Regions from separate parts of the Mesorhizobium sp. P171375 genome, predicted to be linked through region 2. Evidence: predicted binding sites of a transcription regulator. Region 2 holds the regulator's gene; the other holds the start of a gene.
The links. Region 2 encodes LexA, which represses DNA repair genes until DNA is damaged. Its sites were predicted from a motif close to TGTTCNNNNTGTGTTCNG; they were not measured.
Positions count from the first base shown of each region.

Region 1 (10,534 bases), 900 kb from region 2:
CCGCCGGTCGGCGCGTGAACTGTCTTTCGAAATGTAATACCCTGGCACCCGGGCGAGGAGTGGGACATGTCGATTGCGCGGCGATGGTTGTTTTACAAAGCCTTTCTGGAGACGGAGTTTTCCAGTTCAGCCCCGACCCTCCGTTGGCGGCTTCGTAGCCTGCCCAAGGGGCATCCCTCAAAAAGCCTGGTGATGCTGGAGGACAGGGCTTACCGCGAGCATGACTATTTCAACTTCACCTTGGAGCGGCGGCGCAAGGCGATCTACAATCTCCGCCTTGACCAAGCACTGCACAACAAACTGGATCAGAAGCTCTGGCTCGATTGCGTCATGCCATCCGTGGCGCCGCCGGCCAGCCACTATATTGCAGGCCGAAAGCTCATAAGCCTGGCTGGCGATGACAAGATCCTCGAACTGGATGGGCTGCTTCAGCTGCTCGCCGAAAAAGGCGAGCTGTTCCTGAAGCCCGCCGGCGAGGGTAAGGGCAAGGGCGCCATGAGGCTGGCCCAGTTGCCCGACGGCATCCTGCTAAACGGCAATCGCATCGCGGCGCGACATTTTCTGGACAGTTTTTCCAACACGTCGTCCACCGGCTACATCGTGTGCGATATCATCCGGCAGGGGCCGTGGAGCGAAGCCTTCTTCCCGGCGACGTTGAATACGTTGCGCGTGCTGACCGGCACGCATTTTTCGGATCACCGGCCGATCCTGCTGGCGGCGACGATGAAAATGGGCCGGCCTGCGACCTATCCCACCGACAATTGGCAGTCGGGCAAAGGCGGTATCGCCGCCAGGGTGGATGTCGACACTGGCGTCCTGGCCGCCGGGCTGTTCTACAATGCCGAGCTCAAGAAGCGTGAATTACGGGAAACGCACCCCGAAAGCGGTGTCCAGATTCGCGGCGCCGCCGTGCCCGGCTGGCAGGCCGTCAAATCGACCATGCTTCAACTTGCGAGCCTGTTGCCTTATCCCGGCCTCGTCGGATGGGATGTCGCGCTGATGCCAACCGGCATCGTCATCGTCGAGGCCAACACCAGCGCCGGGCTGGATATCCACCAATGTCACGGCAGTCTTAAACAGACGCCGGATCAGCAAAGCTTCTGGGCTGAAATGCGGATGTAGGTCGCACGCACGGTTCCCCGGCCGCGGTGTCCGGTTGCTCTGGATACTGCGGCATCGGTATATGGCTCATTGCGGAGATCCCATGGCGTGGCGAAGGCTGACAGTGGTGCTTGAATCCTCTTTGCTCAAAGCGGCATTCCTCCTGGGGCTTGCCCTTGTCGTTGCGGCGCTCGCCTGGCGGCAGGTGCGGTCCCGCCGCAAGGTCCGGCTGCGGGAAAATCCGGCAAATGACTACCTCGTGCGACGCGACTGGTCGGACAGCCGCGGCGACCTCAACTATTCGTCCTTTGTCTATTTCGACGCCGATCGGGACGGTCGCTATGGGTTGGGCGACCGGCCGATGGCCGGCATCATGGTCAGGTTGCATGACGGCGACGGCCGTTTCGTTGCAGCGGCGCGGAGCAATCGTGGTGGCTTTGCCAATTTCAAGATGTCGACGAAACGCCGGGCCGCACCCATCCATGTGCCGGGCACCTACCGGTTCACGGTTTCGCCGCCACCCGGCTGGCGTTCGAACAGCGCCAACGAGATCCAGTCGCAGCACTTCCGGTCTCTGCCGGGATCACCGACCGGGCTGGTTTCGGAAGCGATGCTGCAACCGGTCGGGCTGTTCCCTGTCCGCTGGCTCAGCGGCCACGTAGCCGACAAGGTCTCGGCGAGCGTCTCGGTGATGCGAAACGGGCAGGTGTTGGCGATGCATCCGCTTGGCGCCGGCGCCGGCTTTCGCGTCGATCTGCCCGATGACGCCGACGCGGTCGAAATCACCGACGGTGGCGTGGTGCGCCGGCTGGCCTTGTCGGCCTATCCAACCGAGCTTGGCCTGCTGTCGCCTGAAAATGTCGCCATAGACAGCGCCGCGTCCTTGCAGACCATCGGTTTCGATGATGTCACCGGGCGCGGCTTGCGCAAAGTGCCGTCCGGCTATGCCGGGTTCACCTGGTTCAATTTAAACGCGATGGCGCGTGATAACACCGAAGGCAGCGAAGGCTATGTCAACGGCAATATCTCGGGAGACCATGTCTGCTATACGAGCAGCGGACATCCGGCGGAATTCTCAAGCGAAAAACCGTTCGGCTTCCACTCGGTGATGCTGACTGCGGCGTGGTTGAGGTCCGAAGGCGAAACCGCCCTGATCGAGAGCTGGCTCGGCGACCGGCTGGTCGCCAGTGACACCGTCACCCTGTCGGCGCTGGCACCCGTACACTACGTGCCGATGTTGGCAGCGGTGACGCGCGTGCGTTTTTCCACACGCCACTACTGGCAGCTCGTGCTTGAAGATATGGTGGTTGCACGCTGAGTTGGTCCCGAGACCTGCGGTTCGGGAAAACATCATGCCCTAAAAACAATCAAGCCGCCCGACGCTGTCAGGATGGCCTCGATCAATCCGGGTGAAAGGCTCAGCCCGGGATAATGCTGGAAGCACCGTTCGCGGTGACCTGCGAGAGCTTGCCCTTCTTGAGCAACACCGGCTTTGAATAGGTCTTCTTCATATTTCCCATCTCCAATTGTTTATACTGAAAACCTGCGCCTCGCCCCCGAGGACGATCCGACCCTTATGTGGTGGGCCCGGAACCGGCGCCATTGGTGACGGCTGTAACCTGCGAGAGCTTGCCTTTTTTGACCAGCACCGGCTTCAAATAGGTTTTCTTCATAGTGCATCCTCCAGGATGACGCGATAATGCCTGACAGATTGGCACTGTCAACCTTTGCGGTACCGTCATCCCGTCTCGACTTTTCTTGTCGCCGATGCGCTAACCCGCAAATCCACCTTCGTCTAAAAACCATTGTTCTTGGCTTTGCATGGCGCGGCCGAGGATCGGGTTGCGGTGCGGAAAGCGTCAACAGCATCGTGCCGAAAGTCGCGTTGATGGATGCGGGCCTGGCCCGGCTGGTCGGTCTGCTCAAACAGACCGGATGCAGCTAGAGGTTGCAAAATATCGGACTTAAGTCTGACAATTTTACAAAAAAGGTCTGTATTTGCCGAGACAAGGGTCGTAAGCCGCTTTCGCAAGGCCGTCGATTTGTGGATGCTGTTTTGGTAACAACGCCATTCCGGTTGTGGACAGATCGGATTGGTCTTCGCTGACCGTCAGGGGAAGAACAGATTACGCGATTGCGCCAACTCTGCTGGCTTTCCTTGCGGGCGTCCACAACGCTCGCCCTGATTCTTGTGCCCTACCACCTCAGCTTTGACGGCGTCGCCAAGATTGCCGCCAGCAATGCCTTCGCCAAGGATGGCGGCAATGGCGGTGGCGGCGGCAATGGCGGCGGCAATGGGGGTGGCGGCGGCAACAGTGGCGGCAACGGCAACAGCGGTGGAAACGGTAACAGCAACAGCGGCGGTAACGGCAAGGGCAAGGGTAATTCCGGCGCCGGCAAGGCCAGCCATGTGAATTCTGCAACCGGCGACCAGGTCGAGGTCGACGCCACCGGCATCACGGTCACCCATCCCAACGGCATGAAGGAACGGATCCAAAATGGTCGGTTCACGATGAAGGATGCGCTCGACCGCACCATTATCGAGCGCGCGGCGACCCCCGCCGATGTGGCACGTTTGAAAAGTTTGTGAGAGTAGCCGTTTTAGGCGGATGTGTTTTTTGCCTCAGTGCCTGGGGCGGATGGGCGTCGTCCGTGCGCCGCGCGTCAACTCGCGCGCTCCCGCGCCTCGCGCATCAGCAGCGCCGCCTCGGTGCGGTTGCGGACATTGAGCTTGGCCAGAACCCGCGTCATGTGATGCTTGACTGTCTTCTCCTGCAGCGAAAGCCGTGCGGCGACTTCCTTGTTGCTCAAGCCTTCCGCCACCAGGCGCAGAATATCGGTCTCGCGGCCGGTGAGCTGCTGGAGAGGTTCGGCCTTGCGGTTCGCCGGCTGCAACAGGTCCGACAGAAGCCGGGCCGACAGTGTCGGCGAGACATAGCTTTCGCCAGCCGCGACATTGCTGAGGATTTCAGCCAGCGCCTTCGAACCGACGCCTTTCAGCACATAGCCGCGCGCGCCGGCATTGAGCGCCTGGGCAACGTCGGCATTGGCTTCCGACACGGTCAGCATGACGATTTTCTGGCCGGGGTGCCCGGTCATGATGCTTGCCGCGGCGGCGAGCCCGCCGCCCGGCATGCTGATGTCGAGCAGCACGATGTCGGGCCGCATGGTCGCGACCAGCCTTTCGGCATCCTCGGCGCTGGCGCCTTCGCCGACCACTTCGAAACCACCGATCTCGCCGAGGCTGCGCGCTACGCCCTCGCGAAACAACGGATGGTCGTCGACAATGGCAATGCGGATGGCTTGGGTCACGATTGCTCCTCAATGGACAATGTTATCACCAGTCGTGTGCCTTGTGGGCCAGATACAGTTTCAAACTGGCCGCCGATGCTCTCGATACGCTCCCTGAGACCGGCAAGCCCAAGGCCCTCGCTTCTTGCCGGGTCGAATCCGGGACCGCCGTCGAGGACCTCGACGAACAGCTTGCCGCCTTTCATTGCCGCTTTCACCGCCTGATCCCTGCCTTTCCCGTGGCGATAGGCATTGTTCAAGCCTTCCTGGACAAAACGATAGATGCTGATCTTCTCGGAAGGGCCGGGTTCGCGCAAGCGCTTTGGCAGCGTCAGCGAAACCGAGGTTCCGGTCCGCCGTTGGTGTTCGGTGACCGCCAGCCGCAATATGTCGAGCACCGCCGCCGTCTCGATCTGCGGCAGGACGAGACCGTTGCAGATGCCGCGTATCTCGCGGATCGCTTCATCAAGCGTTTTGTGGATGTCGGCGATCTCGGCTTCGCGCAGCGCGGTGGGGGCGCCGGGATCAAGCAAGATCGGGCTGTCCATCCTGAGTGCCGCCAGCGCCACGAGCTGGGCCGGCCCGTCGTGAAGATCGGCGCCGATGCGCCTGAGATAGCGTTCGTTGAGCGCAGTGGCGCGGCGCGAGGCGTGCTGCACGCGCTCGCGCAGAGATGAGTTCTGCGACAGCAGCGCCCGCAATTCGGCGATCTTGGCCTCGAGTGCCTCCCGCTGGGTTTGGATAGTGCGGCTGCCGCGAAAGACGATGCCCGACAGCAGCGCCAATGCTGCCGCGGTGGCGCCGGCCACGACCAGCCAGCTTTGCCACAAAGCGACGTTCAGCGTCGACTCGAAGCCGTCGGCAACCTCGTAGAACTCCGAAACGGCGACGACTTCGCCCGACCAGGGTTCGCGTACCGGATTGTAGATTTCCAGCAGCGGCCCAGCTTCAGTCTTTTTCTCGTGTTGGCTCTCGGCATCGTCGTCGAGGTCGTTGTACTCGGCCACGACATTGCCGCTGAAGGCGGCGACCAGGTTGGCGTTGGGCTCGAACACCTTGCCGATCAGCGTCGTATCCTTGGCGTAGAGGATCGTGCCGTCGCGCCGCCACAGCTTGAACGACGCTAGCCGCTGGCCGAGTGCACCCTGGTCGAGCGTCTCGTCGAGCGCCCGCTTGACGGTATCGTCGAGCTCGCGGCTTTTGCGCATGTCGGGCAATAGCGGCGCGATCACGCTGTCGACATAGAGCGCCGTGGTCGCGGCGGAATTGCGCATGACGCCTTGCCGGATTTGCGAGGTCACCCACAGGCCGACCACCAGCATCACCACCAGCAGCCCGATACCGCCGGCAATGAGGAACTGCAGGGCCAGCGACAATCTGCCCCAACGCTGCAAGAACTCTCCCAGGAAACCCCCAAGCAATCGCACGTCCTGCCTTTCTCGACCCAAACCTGTTATAGAGGCAGCGCAGCGTTTGCGACATTGCCTGCGCAACTTTTTGCGCCCATGGAAGGTTTGGCTGCCAAGGATGATGCTCCTGCCGTTCCTGCGTTGGCCAATGCATCGCCGCCACGGCAGGTCGGGCAGGTTGAGATGGCTGGCCATGCTGGCCCCATTCATCCTGTTGTTCGGCTACATCGTTTCCGGCTTCCTGGGCGTCCGGTTCGACTCGCCTTGGGCCGTGCTCAGGCACCTTGCGGCATTTCCGAACTGTAGCGTTGCCCGTGCCGTCGGCCTGGCCCCTGCGCGTTTGGGAGAACCGGGCTACTGGCCGACGCACGACGCCGACCATGACGGCATAGCTTGCGAGCCCTGGAATGGGAGAAATGCAAGCGGCGTCAAGGTGCATCGCTATTGGCGCACCGGCCGATAGTTTTCACAGCTCCTTTTCCGCCAGTTCGCGGAAGGCGTCGGGGACCGAGCGCCGGGCTTCCAGCGCCACCGCGCCATAGCCGACCGCCTCTCTGCCAAAGCGCTGGCGGATCTTGTCGATGGCACGGTCGGCGCCAAAGCGCGCCAGGCCCTTTTTGCTGCCGGGCCGCTGCTTCTCGTCATCGAGGCCGAGCGGCAGCTCGAGCTGCAGCTCGGCACTTTCTTCCAACTGCGACACCGAGATCGCCAGCAGCGAGATGGTCTTCTCCCGAGGGTTGGCGGCCAGCACGCCGCGCACCAGCTCCTCGGCGATTTCGGCCAGCATCGCCGTCGCCGAAATCGGCTGATCGAGCGTCACCGAGCGCGTGACCGCGTGCAGATCGGCGAAACGCACCCGCACCGTCACCGCGCGGCCGGGCCGCGATTTTGCCCTGAGCCGGCTGGCGACCCGGTCTGCCAGATGCAGAAGAACAGGTCCGAACACATGGGCCTCGGCCGGCCGCTTGCCGAGCGCCGATTGGGCGCCGGCCGAATGCGCCCGCCGGTGCGTCTCGAGTTTTCGCGGATCTCGGTTCCACGCCAGCGATGCCAGCTTCTCGCCGGCGGCGGGGCCGAGCAGCCGGCGCAACGCGCCGCTGTGGGTCTTGGCCAACTGGCCGATGGTCTCGATGCCGATCTCGGCCAGCCGCGCTTTGGTCGCCGGGCCGACGCCCCACATCAACCCGACCGGCAGGTCGTGCAGGAAGGCGAGTTCCGTTGCCGGATCGACCACCACCAGCCCGTCGGGCTTCGCCACTTGCGAGGCGATCTTGGCCAGATGCTTGGTGCGCGCCACGCCGATCGAGATCGGGAGGCCGAGCTCGGCCCGTACACGTCGCCGCACCGTGGCGGCGATCTCGGCCGGCGACCCGAACAGATGCGTGCAGCCGGCGACATCGGCAAAGGCCTCGTCGATGGAAATCCGCTCGACCAGCGGCGTGAAATCGTCGAGCACTTTTATCGCGGCGTCGCCCAGTCTCTGGTACTCGCCGAAATTTCCGCCGACAAAGATCAACTGCGGGCAAAGCTCCCGAGCGCGCCGTCCCGGCATCCCGCCGCGCACGCCAAAAACCCTGGCCTCGTAGGAAGCGGCCAGCACGACGCCGCCACCGACGGCAATCGGCTTGCCCCTGAGCGACGGGTCGAGCAGCTGCTCGACGGAGGCATAGAAGGCATCGAGATCCGCATGCAGGATGGTGGGTTCCATCCCGGCCGTTCCTTTGGGCGTTGCAGCATTAGCCGCGTCTGTTGCTAGGGTGGTTTTGACGAACAAATAGAGAACAAACAGGGTCCGCTGTCAAGCGAGGCGCTTACCTCCAGTGAATTCGCTGGAGAACCGGCCGTCGATTGAGCCGCCTTCCCGCCGGGCGCAGGGAACATTGTCTCTCGCCACGGCGTTCATGGTCTCGTTGGGACACTGTTTCGTGGAGGCTGGTATGGGCCAGTTCGAGATGATCGACCTCGTCAGGGTCGTTGACGCCTGCGCGAGCGATCGCGTTGCCGGGCACTGCGTGTCTATGGCCAAGGCGGTGGAAGAATTGCGGGTGCTGACTGGCGATTTCGTGTCGCCGGACGAGGCGGTGGCCAACGCCCTGTCTGCGGTGGCGCTGAGGCGCGGCTGCGCCGTGCTGTTCGATGAACAGCCGGGCGCCGATATCCTGCTGATGCCATAGAGCCCAATGCCGCAAACGCCTGAAAGGCAATGCCTTCGGGGCGACAATCGACCATCACCGATGCTCCGAACGCGTGGGTGCCGGCCCTCAATCCATCCGCGTCGAAAGCGGGCTCTGCAGGTGCTCGCTCATGTCGAATCCGTATTCGACACCTGTTCGGCAAATCACGCGACGACGGTCTTGGTTGCGACCTAAGTATCGCAGCAATTAGGCCTAAGGTCTGATCAGTATAGGGCGTCAGTCGCGCAAAGGGCCGATCCGCTCGGCGGTGTTCATATTTATCTTTATATATCAATTATTTACAAGATTTTGTCCAACCTTTTGCCGGTCGATTATCGCGTATCGCAACCACATTTATCTAAAGTTTACTCCGTCGAATTAGCAAATTCTCATATGGCGCTGCTATAGCGAGTCGGCGGAGGTGGGCTATCCCCCGAGGAGGTATTATGACATCCCGAAAAACTCTTTTGGCGGCGCTTGCCGCGTTTGCGCTTCTGGCCTCTCCGGCCCTGGCTGGTGCTGGTGGCAACGGTAACGGTGGTGGCCACGGCCATGGTGGTGGCAACGGCGGCGGCAACGGCAATGGCGGCGGCAACGGCAATAGCGGCAGCGGCAAATCCGGCAACAGCGCTTCGCATGGCAAATCGGCATCGGCTCACGCCGGCAAGAAGGCCTCGACCGAAGACCAGGCTGTCGATGACGTCGAAGTCGCCGCGACGCCCAAGGAAAAGAACATCCACGCCAAGCTTGGCCGGCTGAACTCGCTGCAACGCAACATCAACGCCTATGTGAACTCCAAGAGCAAGAAGTTCGCCGGCGTTCAGGCTTATGTGACGGCGTCGGCAGTTGCCAAGAACGCCCAAGCCGCGGTTGACGAGGCCAATGCGGCGGTGACGGAGGCTCAGGCCGCGGTGGCCGCCCAGCAGGCGGCCTTCGACGCGGCGCATGTGGTTACGCCTCCAACGCCCGAGGAGCAGGCGGCCCAGGACGCAACGATGACGGATCTGGAGGCCGCGGTCACGGATGCTGAAGCGGCGGCTGCCGCGGCGCAGACGGCTGCCGATACGGCTACCGGCAACATCCCATCGCTCGATGACGCACTCGCCGATATGGCCAACAAGCCGGTCGACGCCGAGGTCACCGACTGGGCCAACGGCGTGCTTGCCGACAAGATCGACCAGATGGCCGCCAAGCTGGCTCCGGCAACGCCGTAAAGCCTCGCGGCTGAAACGGCCCAATAGAACGACCATGCCGCCGGGGTTCGCCCCGGCGGCTTTTTGACGGGCCGAGGGAACTGCCGGTCCTAGGGGAAAAGCGTTACTAACCCCAAGTACGGTATGGAAAATCTTCACTCCTAAGTGTAGCCTTCGCAATACTGGGGTAAACGGCATCGGGGGAGAACGACATGCCTAAGGTTTCAGAGCTCTTTTTCAAAACCGCCATCGTGTTCCTCATATTGGGAATTGCGGCCGGCCTGCAGATGGCCATCTCAGGCGATCACAGCGCCTTCCCGGCGCATGCGCATATCAACCTGCTGGGCTGGGTGACGAGCGCCATCTTCGGCGGGTACTACGCGCTCAATCCGCAAAAGGCGGCGCGCCGCATCGCCATGATTCACTACTGGCTCTATACGGTTGGCGTGGTGATCATGCTGCCGGCCCTCTACGTGATGTTGCAGGGAAACCCGGCGCTTGAGCCTGTCGTTGCCGGCGGCTCGTTGATCGTCGCCGGTGCCGTTCTGATCTTCGCTTTCGTGGTTTTCTCGCCTGAAACCGCGCGCTCGGTCTCTGGCGTGCCGTCGCCCTCTCGCTGACCGATCGCGCAACGCGATTGCAGTCCGACCTGCGTCGCTAACGGCGACGCGGGGATGGCGTGGCTTGACGGCCGCAGCCCCTGGTTGCGGCGCCAGTCACCGGTTCTAGACTCCCGGCCCTCCCGTATTATTTCGTGACCATTTTATGCTGGAACCTTCCCTGGTACCGCGCGTTGCCGCGACTGTATTCATGCTGCCTTATAAATAGGCAGCTCTGGGTACAGCTAAGCGAGCAGAGGCAAAACCAAGCATGGGTTGGGGGAGGAGCACGACGCCATGTCGAAAAGAGAAATCGGAACGTCCGCCTCACTGGGCCGACGCGTTGCCGATCTGAAGGCCAGGATGCAAAATGCCAGGATTACCGAATACGAGATGCAGACCTTCCAGAAGGTCGCAGCCATTATGGGGGGTAGCGAAGGCTCCCTACGCCTCGACGCCGACGACCTGATCGCCGCGTCCTTCCTCACCGAAGCGCTAGGCGATTCCGCGTCGAACTGAAGGCCGCTCGCGCGCCCGTCGGCCTCAAGCGCCGACGGCTGCCCGGCGCCGGCCGCCGTCGGTGCCGGAGCGTGCACGCAGCACACGCTCAGCGTCGGGCCATTGCCTGCGCGCTGAAGAGGTCGGGGAGCGATCTCAATGGCGCTTGAAATACTGGACTTCGCGTTCGTGTTTTTCGGCCGCCTCGCGGCTGTCGAAGGTGCCGAGGTTGCGTCGTCGTCCAGTCTTTTCATCGACCTTGCGCGAAT
Region 1 covers NZ_JBYNWF010000001.1:3,671,998-3,682,531, forward strand. Annotated here, with positions in the region: gene ACYHH6_RS17630 (sugar-transfer associated ATP-grasp domain-containing protein) at 67-1,122, shown strand; gene ACYHH6_RS17635 (hypothetical protein) at 1,205-2,419, shown strand; gene ACYHH6_RS17640 (putative RiPP precursor) at 2,520-2,612, opposite strand; gene ACYHH6_RS17645 (putative RiPP precursor) at 2,676-2,774, opposite strand; partial or broken gene ACYHH6_RS17650 (DUF924 family protein) at 2,874-2,960, opposite strand; gene ACYHH6_RS17655 (hypothetical protein) at 3,260-3,691, shown strand; gene ACYHH6_RS17660 (response regulator) at 3,766-4,413, opposite strand; gene ACYHH6_RS17665 (sensor histidine kinase) at 4,410-5,714, opposite strand; gene ACYHH6_RS17670 (excalibur calcium-binding domain-containing protein) at 5,995-6,264, shown strand; gene dinB (DNA polymerase IV) at 6,268-7,509, opposite strand; gene ACYHH6_RS17680 (hypothetical protein) at 7,739-7,975, shown strand; gene ACYHH6_RS17685 (hypothetical protein) at 8,422-9,189, shown strand; gene ACYHH6_RS17690 (heme-copper oxidase family protein) at 9,381-9,788, shown strand; gene ACYHH6_RS17695 (hypothetical protein) at 10,065-10,286, shown strand; gene ACYHH6_RS17700 (hypothetical protein) at 10,422-10,534, opposite strand, start outside.
Region 1: dinB (DNA polymerase IV) is a predicted target of LexA. The motif match lies at 7,568-7,585, and genes of this name have one in related genera.

Region 2 (10,534 bases):
CCATTGGGTGCGCGTCGCGGCGGAAGCCGGTGAAGAAGCGCGACATCTGCTCATGCACCATGGTGTGGCGCGTCACCCGGTAGTCGAAATCGTCCTTCTGCGCCTTGGTCGGCAGTTCACCGTAGAGCAGCAGGTAGCAGACTTCGAGGAAGTCGCCGTGCTCAGCCAGCTGGTCGATCGGATAGCCACGATGCAGCAGGATGCCGGCATCGCCATCGATGAAGGTGATCGCCGACTCGCAGCTCGCCGTCGAGGTAAAGCCGGGGTCGTAGGTAAAGGCGCCGGTGGTGTTGTAGAGCGCACCGATGTCGATGACGTCAGGCCCGACCGAGCCGCTTCGCACCTTGAATTCGTGCGTCTTGCCGGCCAGTTCGAGCGTGGCAGTCGACGGGTGCGTCGTCTTGCTGCCGGTTTCCAGTTTTGTCGCAGCTTCGCTCATTCTCAAACTCCTTCATGTTCCTCATGCCGGCAAGGCAATTCCTGCTAACGACACGTCGAAATCACCGGAATGCGCGAACTCGCCACCGCATTTTGGGAGGTGCGTGCCAGATTGGGCCAGGGCCTAATGTTGCACTGCGAAACGCGCCTTTCAATGCCAATCTTCTTGGGCCAGTTCGCTCCTAATCGATTTGATCCGCAATCCGCGCCAGGCTTTCGTCGCGGCCGAGCACGGCAAGCACGTCGAAAACGCCGGGCGAGGTGCTGCGGCCGGTAAGGGCTGCCCTCAGTGGCTGCGCCACGGCGCCGAGCTTGTGGCCGCCAGCCGTCGCGAACTCGCGCACCGCGGCTTCCGCCGCAGCGGCCGTCCATTCGCCCGAAACTGTCTGCAATGCCGCGTGTGCGCCACGCAGGATCGCCGGCGCGTCGGCGTTAAGCAGTGCGGCCGCCTTCTCGTCGATCGGCAGCGGCCGCTCGAGGAACAGGAAGCCGGCGCCGTCGGCCAGCTCGACCAGTGTCTTGGCGCGCTCCTTCAGGCCAGGCAGGGCGGCCAGCAGCTGCGCCTTCCTGGTGTCGTCGAGGCGGTCGGCGAGCGCCGGGCCGCCTTCGAGATAGGGAAGAGTGGCGACGAAGATGTCGAGCAGCGCGTTGTCATCCATCTTGCGCATGTGCACGCCGTTCAGCGCGTCGAGCTTGGCGAAGTCGAAGCGCGCCGCACCCTTGTTGACGTCGCCGATGTCGAACCATGAGATCATGTCCTTGATCGACATCACCTCGTCGTCGCCATGGCTCCAGCCGAGGCGGGCGAGATAATTGAGCAGCGCCTCGGGCAGATAACCCATGGCGCGGTAGGCCTCGACGCCGAGCGCGCCATGCCGCTTCGACAGCTTGGCGCCGTCGGCGCCATGGATCAGCGGGATGTGCGACATGGACGGCACCTCCCAGCCCATGGCGTTGTAGATCACCGTCTGGCGCGCGGCGTTGGTCAGATGGTCGTCGCCACGAATGATGTGGGTGACGCCCATGTCGTGGTCGTCGACGACGACGGCATGCATGTAGGTCGGGACACCATCCGAGCGCAGGATAATGAAATCGTCGAGATCCTTGTTGGGGAAGCGCACCTCGCCCTGCACGCGGTCATGCACCACGGTCTCGCCCTCGGTCGGCGCCTTGATGCGGATGGCGCCTTTGACTCCGGCGGGCGCCTCGGAGGGGTCGCGGTCGCGCCACGCACCATTATAGCGCGGCGGCAGGCTCTTGGCGCGCGCCGCCTCGCGCATCGCCTCTAGCTCAGCCGGTGTTTCGTAGGCGTAATAGGCCTTGCCCAGGCGCACCAACTTCTCGGCCACCTCGCGGTGGCGCGGCGCACGCTCGAACTGCGAGACGGCCCCGCCATCCCAGGACAGGCCGAGCCAGGTAAGCCCATCGAGAATGGCCTGGGTTGCCGCTTCCGTGGAACGCTCGCGATCGGTGTCCTCGATGCGCAGAAGCATCGTGCCGTCAGTGTGCTTGGCATACAGCCAGTTGAACAGCGCCGTGCGCGCGCCACCGATATGCAGGTAGCCGGTGGGCGAGGGGGCAAAACGGGTGACCACCCTGTTGGACATGGCAATTTTGTTGGACATTGCAATTCTCGGGCAAGGCTAGAAAACGGGGGGCGTGATCGCGCGGACTTTCGCGCTTTGCGCGTTCATGTAGCATAGGGGGTCTGGGGCGCAAGGGGCAGACCCGATGGCTGGACGTGGCCGGGGCGAGGATCAAGGCGAGGGCGCTGCGACAAGCGTCAACGAACGCTCCTTGTTTGCCGATAGTCCCAACGCCGAGCCGATGCCCGTCGCGCTGCCCGAGACGCGACCTGGCCTCCGGCCTTTGTCTCCGAATGACACTGCGTCGGTGCCGGTCGCTGTGCCCGGATCCGCCATCCGTTTGCGTAGGCTGCTGCGCCGTTCGACATGGCCAGCAATCCGTCGCAGCCTTGCCGTGGCCGCCGGCACCGAACTCGACCGCGGCGTCGCCTTCCTGCTTGTGCCGGTTTTCCTGGCGGCCGGCGTCATCATTTATTTCTCGCTGGCCAGCGAGCCGGGCTTTGCCCAACCAATCGCGATTGTGCTGCTCATGGCCTGTTGCGCAGCCGTCGCGCGGTCCTGGCCGAAGACGCATCTGCTCTGCGTGGCCGCGATGCTGTGCGCGCTCGGCGTCGTCGCCGCCAAGGTCGAGACCTGGCGCGCCGGAACGCAAATGCTGGGCTCCGAGATCCAGACACGGCTGACCGGACGCGTCGTCAGCCTTGAGGAGATGGAAAACGGCCGCGTCAGGCTGACGCTCGACATTATTTCCACCGCTCACCCCAAGCTGCGCTACGCGCCGGAGCGGGTCAGGCTCTCGGCGCGTGGGATTCCGGCCGATATGACCGCCGGCTCCCTCATCGCCGGCTATGCCAGGCTGTTGCCGCCGACGGGTCCGGTGCGACCGGAGAGCTATGATTTCTCCTTCGACAGCTATTTCGCCGGTATCGGCGGCAGCGGCTTCTTTCTCGGCAATCCGAAAACCATTGCTTCGCAGGGCCCGCCGCCGCTGACCGCACGGCTCTCTTCGGCAATCGAGAATGCGCGCGAAAACATTGCCGACCATATCAGGGGCAAAATCGGCGGCGCCGAAGGCGAGATTGCCGCGGCGCTCATAGTCGGCGTGCGCGCCGGCATTCCGGACGAGGTCAACGAGGCTATGCGGCGCACTGGCATCTACCACATCATCTCCATTTCCGGCCTGCACATGGCGCTGGTCGCCGGCACCATCATGGCATTGTTGCGCGGCGCCTTCGCGCTGTTTCCCGATTTCTCCTCGCGCCGGCCTGTCAAGAAATATGCCGCCGCAGCGGCACTTGTTTCCATCGCCGCCTATCTCGTCATTTCAGGCATCGTGGTTGCCGCCGAGCGCAGCTTCATCATGCTGGCGGTCATGCTTGTCGCGGTGCTGTTTGATCGCGCAGCGCTGACCATGCGCAATCTGGCGATCTCGGCCATCGCCGTCATCCTTGTGTCGCCGCATGAGGTTGTCGGCCCGAGTTTCCAGATGTCGTTTGCGGCCACCGCCGCCCTTGTCGGCGCCTATGCCGGCTGGGCCGACTACCGTGCCGACAAGGTGAGAACGCCGCCCGCAAGGCGCTCGTTCGTCGGCTTTCTGTCGCGAAGATTCCTGCTGGCCATGGGCGGCCTCGCCATGACCTCGATCATTGCCGGAAGTGCCACCGCGCTATTCGCCATCTGGCATTTCCAGCGCGTGTCGCCGCTCAGCCTGCTCGCAAATCTGGCCGTGATGCCGATTGTGTCGTTGATCGTCATGCCCTTCGCCGTGCTCAGCGCGCTGGCGATGCCGTTCGGCGCCGATGGACCGTTCCTTTATGTGATGGGCAAGGGCCTGGCGGCGATGATCGCCATCTCCGCCTGGATTTCTCAGCGCTCGCCGGTCGATGCCGTCGGCCTGATCTCTATCCGCTCGGTGCTGCTGGTGGCGGTCGCCCTCGTCATCGCCACCATGGCCACCACGTGGCTGAGGCTGGCGGCCGTGCCTTTCGCGCTGGCCGGCCTGTTGACTGTGCCACAGGTGCGCACGCCCTATGTGCTTATCTCGGAAGATGCGCATCTGGTGGCATTGCCGATCGGCGGCGGCGAACTCGCGCTCAACCGGGAACGCTGGAACGAATTCACCACCGATAATTGGAAACGGGCATTGAGAGCCGAAACCATTATCCCGCCTGAGATTTTCGAGGCAACGGACACGCGGTTCGATCTAGACCCGCTCGACCTGCCGCCAGGCTCGCCCTTCTATTGCACAGGCAATCTCTGCATTGCCCGGCATCCGGCCGGAGCCATCATCGCGCTGGCAAAAGACCGCAACACAGCGCGGCCAGCCTGCGCTTTCGCGAGCCTGATCGTCATCGACGACGCCACCGCCTACAATCCGTGCCGCGACCCGCTGGTGCTGGTCGTGACCAAGAAGCAACTTGCCCGCGATGGCAGTGCCGCCGTCTTCTTCGACCCACAATCGGCCGCGACAGCGCCAATGATCCGTTTCGCCGTCGACAAGCCCTATCGTCCCTGGCACGAGCAACGCCGCTTCTCACGCGAAGCACGCGGTCTGCCGCCTTACAAGCATCGCGAAAAGTAAGCCGGCTCAGTAGCGCCGGATCAGGCCGACCAGCTTGCCCTGCACCTTGACCCGGTCCGGCCCGAAGATGCGGGTTTCGTAGGCCGGGTTGGCGGCTTCCAGCGCGATCGAGGCGCCCTTGCGGCGGAAGCGCTTCAACGTCGCTTCCTCTTCATCGACCAGCGCCACCACGATCTCACCGGGGCTGGCCGTATCGGCATTGCGGATGATCACCGTATCGCCGTCGAAAATGCCGGCCTCGATCATCGAGTCACCCTTGACCTCGAGCGCGTAGTGTTCGCCGCCCATGATCATGTCGGGCGGCACCGAGATCGAATGCGTCTGGTGCTGGATGGCGTCGATCGGCACACCGGCGGCGATGCGGCCCATCACCGGGATCGACACCGCGGAAACGGCGTCGTCATTGCCGGCCGACATCGAACGAGACGAGGAGGCCGGCTTGATCTGGCGGCCGAGACCGCCTTGGCCCTGACCGCCTTGGCCGAGGCTGCCCTGGATGATGCTTGGCGAAAACCTCTTCGCCGCATTGAGGCCGGGTGCGATCGAGTCGGGCAGCCGCAGCACCTCGAGCGCGCGCGCCCGGTTCGGCAGCCGGCGAATGAAACCGCGCTCCTCCAGCGCCGTGATCAGGCGGTGAATGCCGGACTTGGACGCAAGGTCGAGCGCCTCCTTCATCTCGTCGAAAGACGGCGGGATTCCGCTCTCCTTCAGGCGTTCATGGATGAACATCAGAAGTTCATGTTGTTTGCGCGTCAGCATCGCGGCCCCCACGGGTTCTGAAACCAGAATCAGAAAAAACAAACCCAGAACAAACACTATCTGTTCCAGTTGTGTTCCGCAACCTTTTAAAGTTTAATGAATGTGTTGACGTTTTGTTCAGCGTAACATCAGGACGCTGCAGGCGGCACCCGCGGCGGCGGCCGGAGCGAAGGGCTCGCGCACGATCAAGCCGTTGGCGTCGGCCAGCATTCTCAGCATCGAGGAATCCTGGATGCCGAACGGCGTCGCCACCCTTGCGCCGGTTTCTTCGCTCACCACGGCGCGCACATAGTCTTGCCTCAGATCATTGGCCGGCATCGCGGCGCCAAGCTGCGCGGGGCGGATGTCCTGCCGGTGCGTGCGGCCGCCGAGCTGCGCCAAAAGCGGCTTCAAAAACAGCTGCGAGCAGACCAGGCTCGCCACCGGATTGCCGGGCAGGCCGATGCACCTGATGTCGCCGAGACGCCCGAACATCAGCGGCTTGCCCGGGCGCATGGCGAGCTTCCAGAAATCGAGCTTCATGCCTTCGCTGGTCAGTACATCGTGCACGAGGTCGTGGTCGCCGACCGAGGCGCCGCCGAGCGTGACGATGACGTCGGCTTTTGCCGCGACAGCCTTGCGCACCAGCGCCGCTATGTCGGCTTTGCGATCTGCCGCAATGCCGAGATCAAGCGCTTTGGCGCCGACAGACTGCGCGGCGGCCGCAACGCCGTAAGCGTTGGAAGAGATGATCTGATCCGGACCGGGGTCACGCCCCGGCGGCAGCAATTCGTCGCCGGTGGCAATGATCGCGACCAGAGGCCGGCGCACGACGTTGAGCATCGGATGATTGGCCGACGCCGCAAGCGACAATGCGGCCGGATCAAGCACGCGACCTTTTTGCAGGAGCAGGTCGCCTTGAGAGAAATCCAGTCCACGGCGGCGGATGTTACGGTCTTTCGCGGTCGGCTCGGTGACCTCGATATGGCCATTGCCAAGGTCGCGGACATTCTCCTGGATGACGATCGTGTCGGCACCTTCGGGCAGCGGGGCGCCGGTGAAAATGCGGACAGCCTCCGCCCTGCCGACCGAGCCGTCAAAGCCGCGTCCGGCCGGCGCCATGCCGATCACCGAAAGCCGCGCCGGGGCGGATGCCACATCCTGCGCCCGCGCGGCATAGCCGTCCATGGCGGACGCGTTGAAAGGCGGCTGAGTGCGCAGCGCCACGACAGGTTCCGCCAGCACCCGGCCGGCCGCATCCGCCAGGGCGATGCTTTCACCCGGCAGCGCCGCAGCGCCTTCCAGCAGGCGCTCCAGCGCCTCGGCCACCGGAACCAGCGCCATCAGGCGCCCGCCTTGTAGTCGCCGGACTTGCCGCCGGTCTTTTCAACCAGCCTTATGCCGGAAATCACTATGGCGCGGTCGGCCGCCTTGGCCATGTCGTAGATGGTCAGGCAGGCAACCGAGGCCGCGGTAAGCGCCTCCATTTCAACGCCGGTCTTGCCGGTGACACGGGCAAGCGCGGTGACCCTGAGGCCGGGCAGGACGGTGTCCGGCTCGATGTCGACCGACACCTTGGTCAACAGCAGCGGATGGCAGAGCGGGATCAGCTCATGCGTCTTCTTGGCTGCCATGATGCCGGCGATGCGCGCTGTGCCCAGCACATCACCCTTCTTGGCGTTGCCGTCGAGGATCATTTTCAGGGTTTCAGGCCGCATCGAGACAAAGCCCTCGGCGACTGCCGTGCGCGTCGTCTCCGCCTTGTCGCCGACATCGACCATATTGGCCTCGCCCTTGGCGCCGAGATGGGTGAGGGCGGCTGGCATCCTCAGACGGCCTCTGCCGGCGTCTTGCCCGTCAAAAGCAGGCGCGTTGCCGCCGCCACATCCTGTTGCCGCATCAGGCTCTCGCCGACAAGGAAGGTTTCGATGCCGGCCTTTTGCATCCTGAGGCAGTCGTCGTGGGTGAAAATGCCGCTCTCGCTGACCAGCAAGCGACTGCCCGGCACCATGGACGCCAGCCGCTCGGAGGTTTCAAGACTGGTCTCGAACGTCCTCAGATTGCGGTTGTTGATGCCAATCAGCCGCGACGAGAGTTTTACCGCGCGCTCAGTCTCGGCCTCGTCATGCACCTCGATCAGCGCATCCATGCCGAGTTCGAATGCGGTCGCTTCCAATTCGCTCGCCAGGGCATCGTCGACGCTGGCCATGATGATCAAGATGGCGTCGGCGCCCCAGGCGCGGGCCTCGTAGACCTGGTAGGGATCGAACAGGAAATCCTTGCGCAGCGCGGGCAGCGACACCGCCTTGCGGGCGTTGGTTAGAAATTCCGGCGCGCCCTGGAAGGATGGCGCATCGGTCAGCACCGAAAGACAGGCGGCGCCGCCTTTTTCATAGGCCTGCGCCAGCGTCGGCGGGTCGAAATCGGCACGGATCAACCCTTTGGAAGGGCTCGCCTTCTTGATCTCGGCGATCAGGGCAAAGTTGCCCGATCTGCGCTTCGCCTCGAGCGCCGCGAGAAAGCCGCGCGGCGCGGTGGCATCCTTCGCCCGTGCCTTGATCTCGGCCAGCGGTATCAGCGCCTTTGCCGCCGCGATCTCGTCGCGCTTGTAGGCCTCGATCTTGCGCAGAATGTCAGCCACGGCCCTATCCGTTCGAAATCTCGACCAGCCTGTCGAGCACGCCTAGCGCCCGGCCGCTGTCGATGGCTTGTGCCGCCGCCGCCATGCCGTCGGCAAGCGTTGATGCCTTGCCCGCCACCACCATGCCGGCGCCGGCATTCATCAGCACCGTGTCGCGATAGGCGCCGGCAGCGCCGCCCAGCATGTCGCGCAATGCCTGGGCGTTGTAGGCGGCGTCTCCGCCGCGCAACTCGTCCTTGGTATGGCGTTGCAAACCGACTGCTTCCGGGGTGAGCGTAAAGTGGCGGATCTCGCCACCGGCCAGTTCGGCAACCTGCGTTTCGCCGGTGGTGGTGATCTCGTCATAGCCGTCGCCATGGACGACCCAGGCATGCTCTGTACCCAGCGCCTTCAATGTCTCGGCCACCGGCACGATCCATTCCGGCAAGAACACGCCGACCATCTGGCGGCTTACGCCGGCCGGATTGGACAGCGGTCCGAGCAGGTTGAAGATGGTGCGGGTGCCGAGCTCGACGCGCGTCGGGCCGACATGCTTCATCGCCGGATGATGCGCCGGCGCGAACATGAAGCCGACGCCCGCCTCATGGATGCAGCGGCCGATCGTCTCCGGCGGGATATCGATCTTGACGCCGAGCGCAACCAGCACGTCGGCGGCGCCCGTCAGCGACGACAGGCCGCGATTGCCATGCTTTGCCACCGGCACGCCGCAACCGGCGATGACGAAGGCCGAAGCCGTCGAGATGTTGACCGAATGGGAGTTGTCGCCGCCAGTGCCGACGATGTCGATGGCGCCTTCAGGCGCTTCGACGCGCAGCATCTTGGCGCGCATGGTGGCAACGGCGCCGGAGATCTCGCTCACCGTCTCGCCGCGCACGCGCAGCGCCATCAGGAAGCCGCCGATCTGGCCCGGCGTCGCGTCGCCCGACATGATGATGTCGAAGGCTTCGCGCGCTTCCTCGAAGGTAAGCGCGGTCCCGGTGGCGACCTTGGCGATATGGATCTTGAGGGCGCTCATGGGGCCAAAACGTTCATTGGGCTACGGCTTGGGCAACGGCGGCCTGGTCGATGCTGACGGCGTATTGCGTCTGCAATTGCGCCACCAACTGGTCGAGCAGATCGTCGGACATGCCTTGCGTGAAGGATTTCTGCGCGTCGTCGGGCACCGAACTGGCGTCGGCTCCGGCCGGCTCGAACACTTCGGCCACCTTGAACAGAATCTGGCCTTCGCCGGTGGGTGAGGGGATCAGCCCGGTGCCGCCTTCGCCGACGCCGAACATCGCTGCAGCGCCGTCCTTGCCGAAATCGACGTCGTCGGCCTCGCGCTTCACGCCGCGCTTGGTCTGCTTTTCGAGCTTCAGTTCGCCGGCGATGACGTCGAGTGTGGTGCCGGCCTTGAGGCGTTTGTCGAGCTCGTCTGCCTTCGCGGTCAGCCGTTTGGTCGTTTCCTCGGTCGTCCAGTCGGCCACCACCCTCTGGCGAACCTCGTCGAGCGTGCGGTCGCGAGCCGGCGTGATCGATGTCAGCTCGTAGAATACGAAGCCATTGTTGGTCGTGGTCAGGGCTTCATTCTCGGTGTTGGGCTCAGCCTCGAACACCGCCTTGATCAGGTCGGGCGATGCCGGCAGGTCCTTGATGATGGTCCCGTCCGGCTTGAGGCCGGTGCGGTCGATGGCCTCGACGGTGACGTCCTTGAGCTTCAGTTTGGCGGCGGCTTCGGCGAGCGTGCTGCCTGCGGCGCGGGTGTCTTCGTAATTGTCGTGCACGTCGAGCAGGATGCGGCTTGCTTCGCCCAGCGCCAGATCCTTGCGGATCTGGTCAGACACTTCGGCCAGCGGCTTCACCACTTCCGGCTTGATCTCGGTGACGCGCAAAAGCACCGGGCCGAACGTGCCCTGGACGACCGGGCTGACTTCGTTGACGGCAAGCGCGAATGCGGCATCGGCGACCGCCTTGTCGCTGATCTTGTCCTTGGAGAGCGTGCCAAGCAGCGTATCGGCCTGGGTCTTTCCTTGCGCGGTGACGATCTTGTCGAAGGTGGCGCCCGTCTTCAGCGAATCGGACGCGGCTTTGGCGGCGTCCAGCGTCGGAAACACCAGCTGTTCGATGGTGCGCATTTCCGGCGTGGTGTAGCGCCCCTTGTTCTTGTTGTAGTCGTCGCTGACCTGCTGGTCGGTCACGGCGCTGATATCCATGATGTCTTCAGGCTCGAGCCGGACATAGGAGAATTTGCGGTATTCCGGCGCCGCGTAGGTTTTCTTGTTGGTCTCGAAATAGGCCTGAAGCACGCTGTCGGATGGTGCCTGGATCGGCTCGACCAGCGCCTTCGGCAAGGTCAAATAGTCGATGGTGCGGTCTTCGCCGCGATAGAGCGCGACCGCCTTGAAGAAGGTGTCCGGAGCCTTGAGGCCGTCCGAAACCGCCTCGACGATCTGCTGGCGCACCGCCACCTGAGCCCGGTTCTTCAAATAGTCCTCCGGCCGCATGCCGAGTTCGCGCAGCCGGGATTCGAACAGCCGGCGATCGAACTGGCCATTCGGGCCCTGGAAGGCA
Region 2 covers NZ_JBYNWF010000001.1:4,576,031-4,586,564, forward strand. Annotated here, with positions in the region: gene gltA (citrate synthase) at 1-439, opposite strand, end outside; gene gltX (glutamate--tRNA ligase) at 621-2,045, opposite strand; gene ACYHH6_RS22125 (ComEC/Rec2 family competence protein) at 2,170-4,605, shown strand; gene lexA (transcriptional repressor LexA) at 4,612-5,364, opposite strand; gene ACYHH6_RS22135 (molybdopterin molybdotransferase MoeA) at 5,482-6,687, opposite strand; gene moaC (cyclic pyranopterin monophosphate synthase MoaC) at 6,687-7,169, opposite strand; gene trpC (indole-3-glycerol phosphate synthase TrpC) at 7,172-7,984, opposite strand; gene trpD (anthranilate phosphoribosyltransferase) at 7,989-8,999, opposite strand; gene ACYHH6_RS22155 (peptidyl-prolyl cis-trans isomerase) at 9,013-10,534, opposite strand, start outside.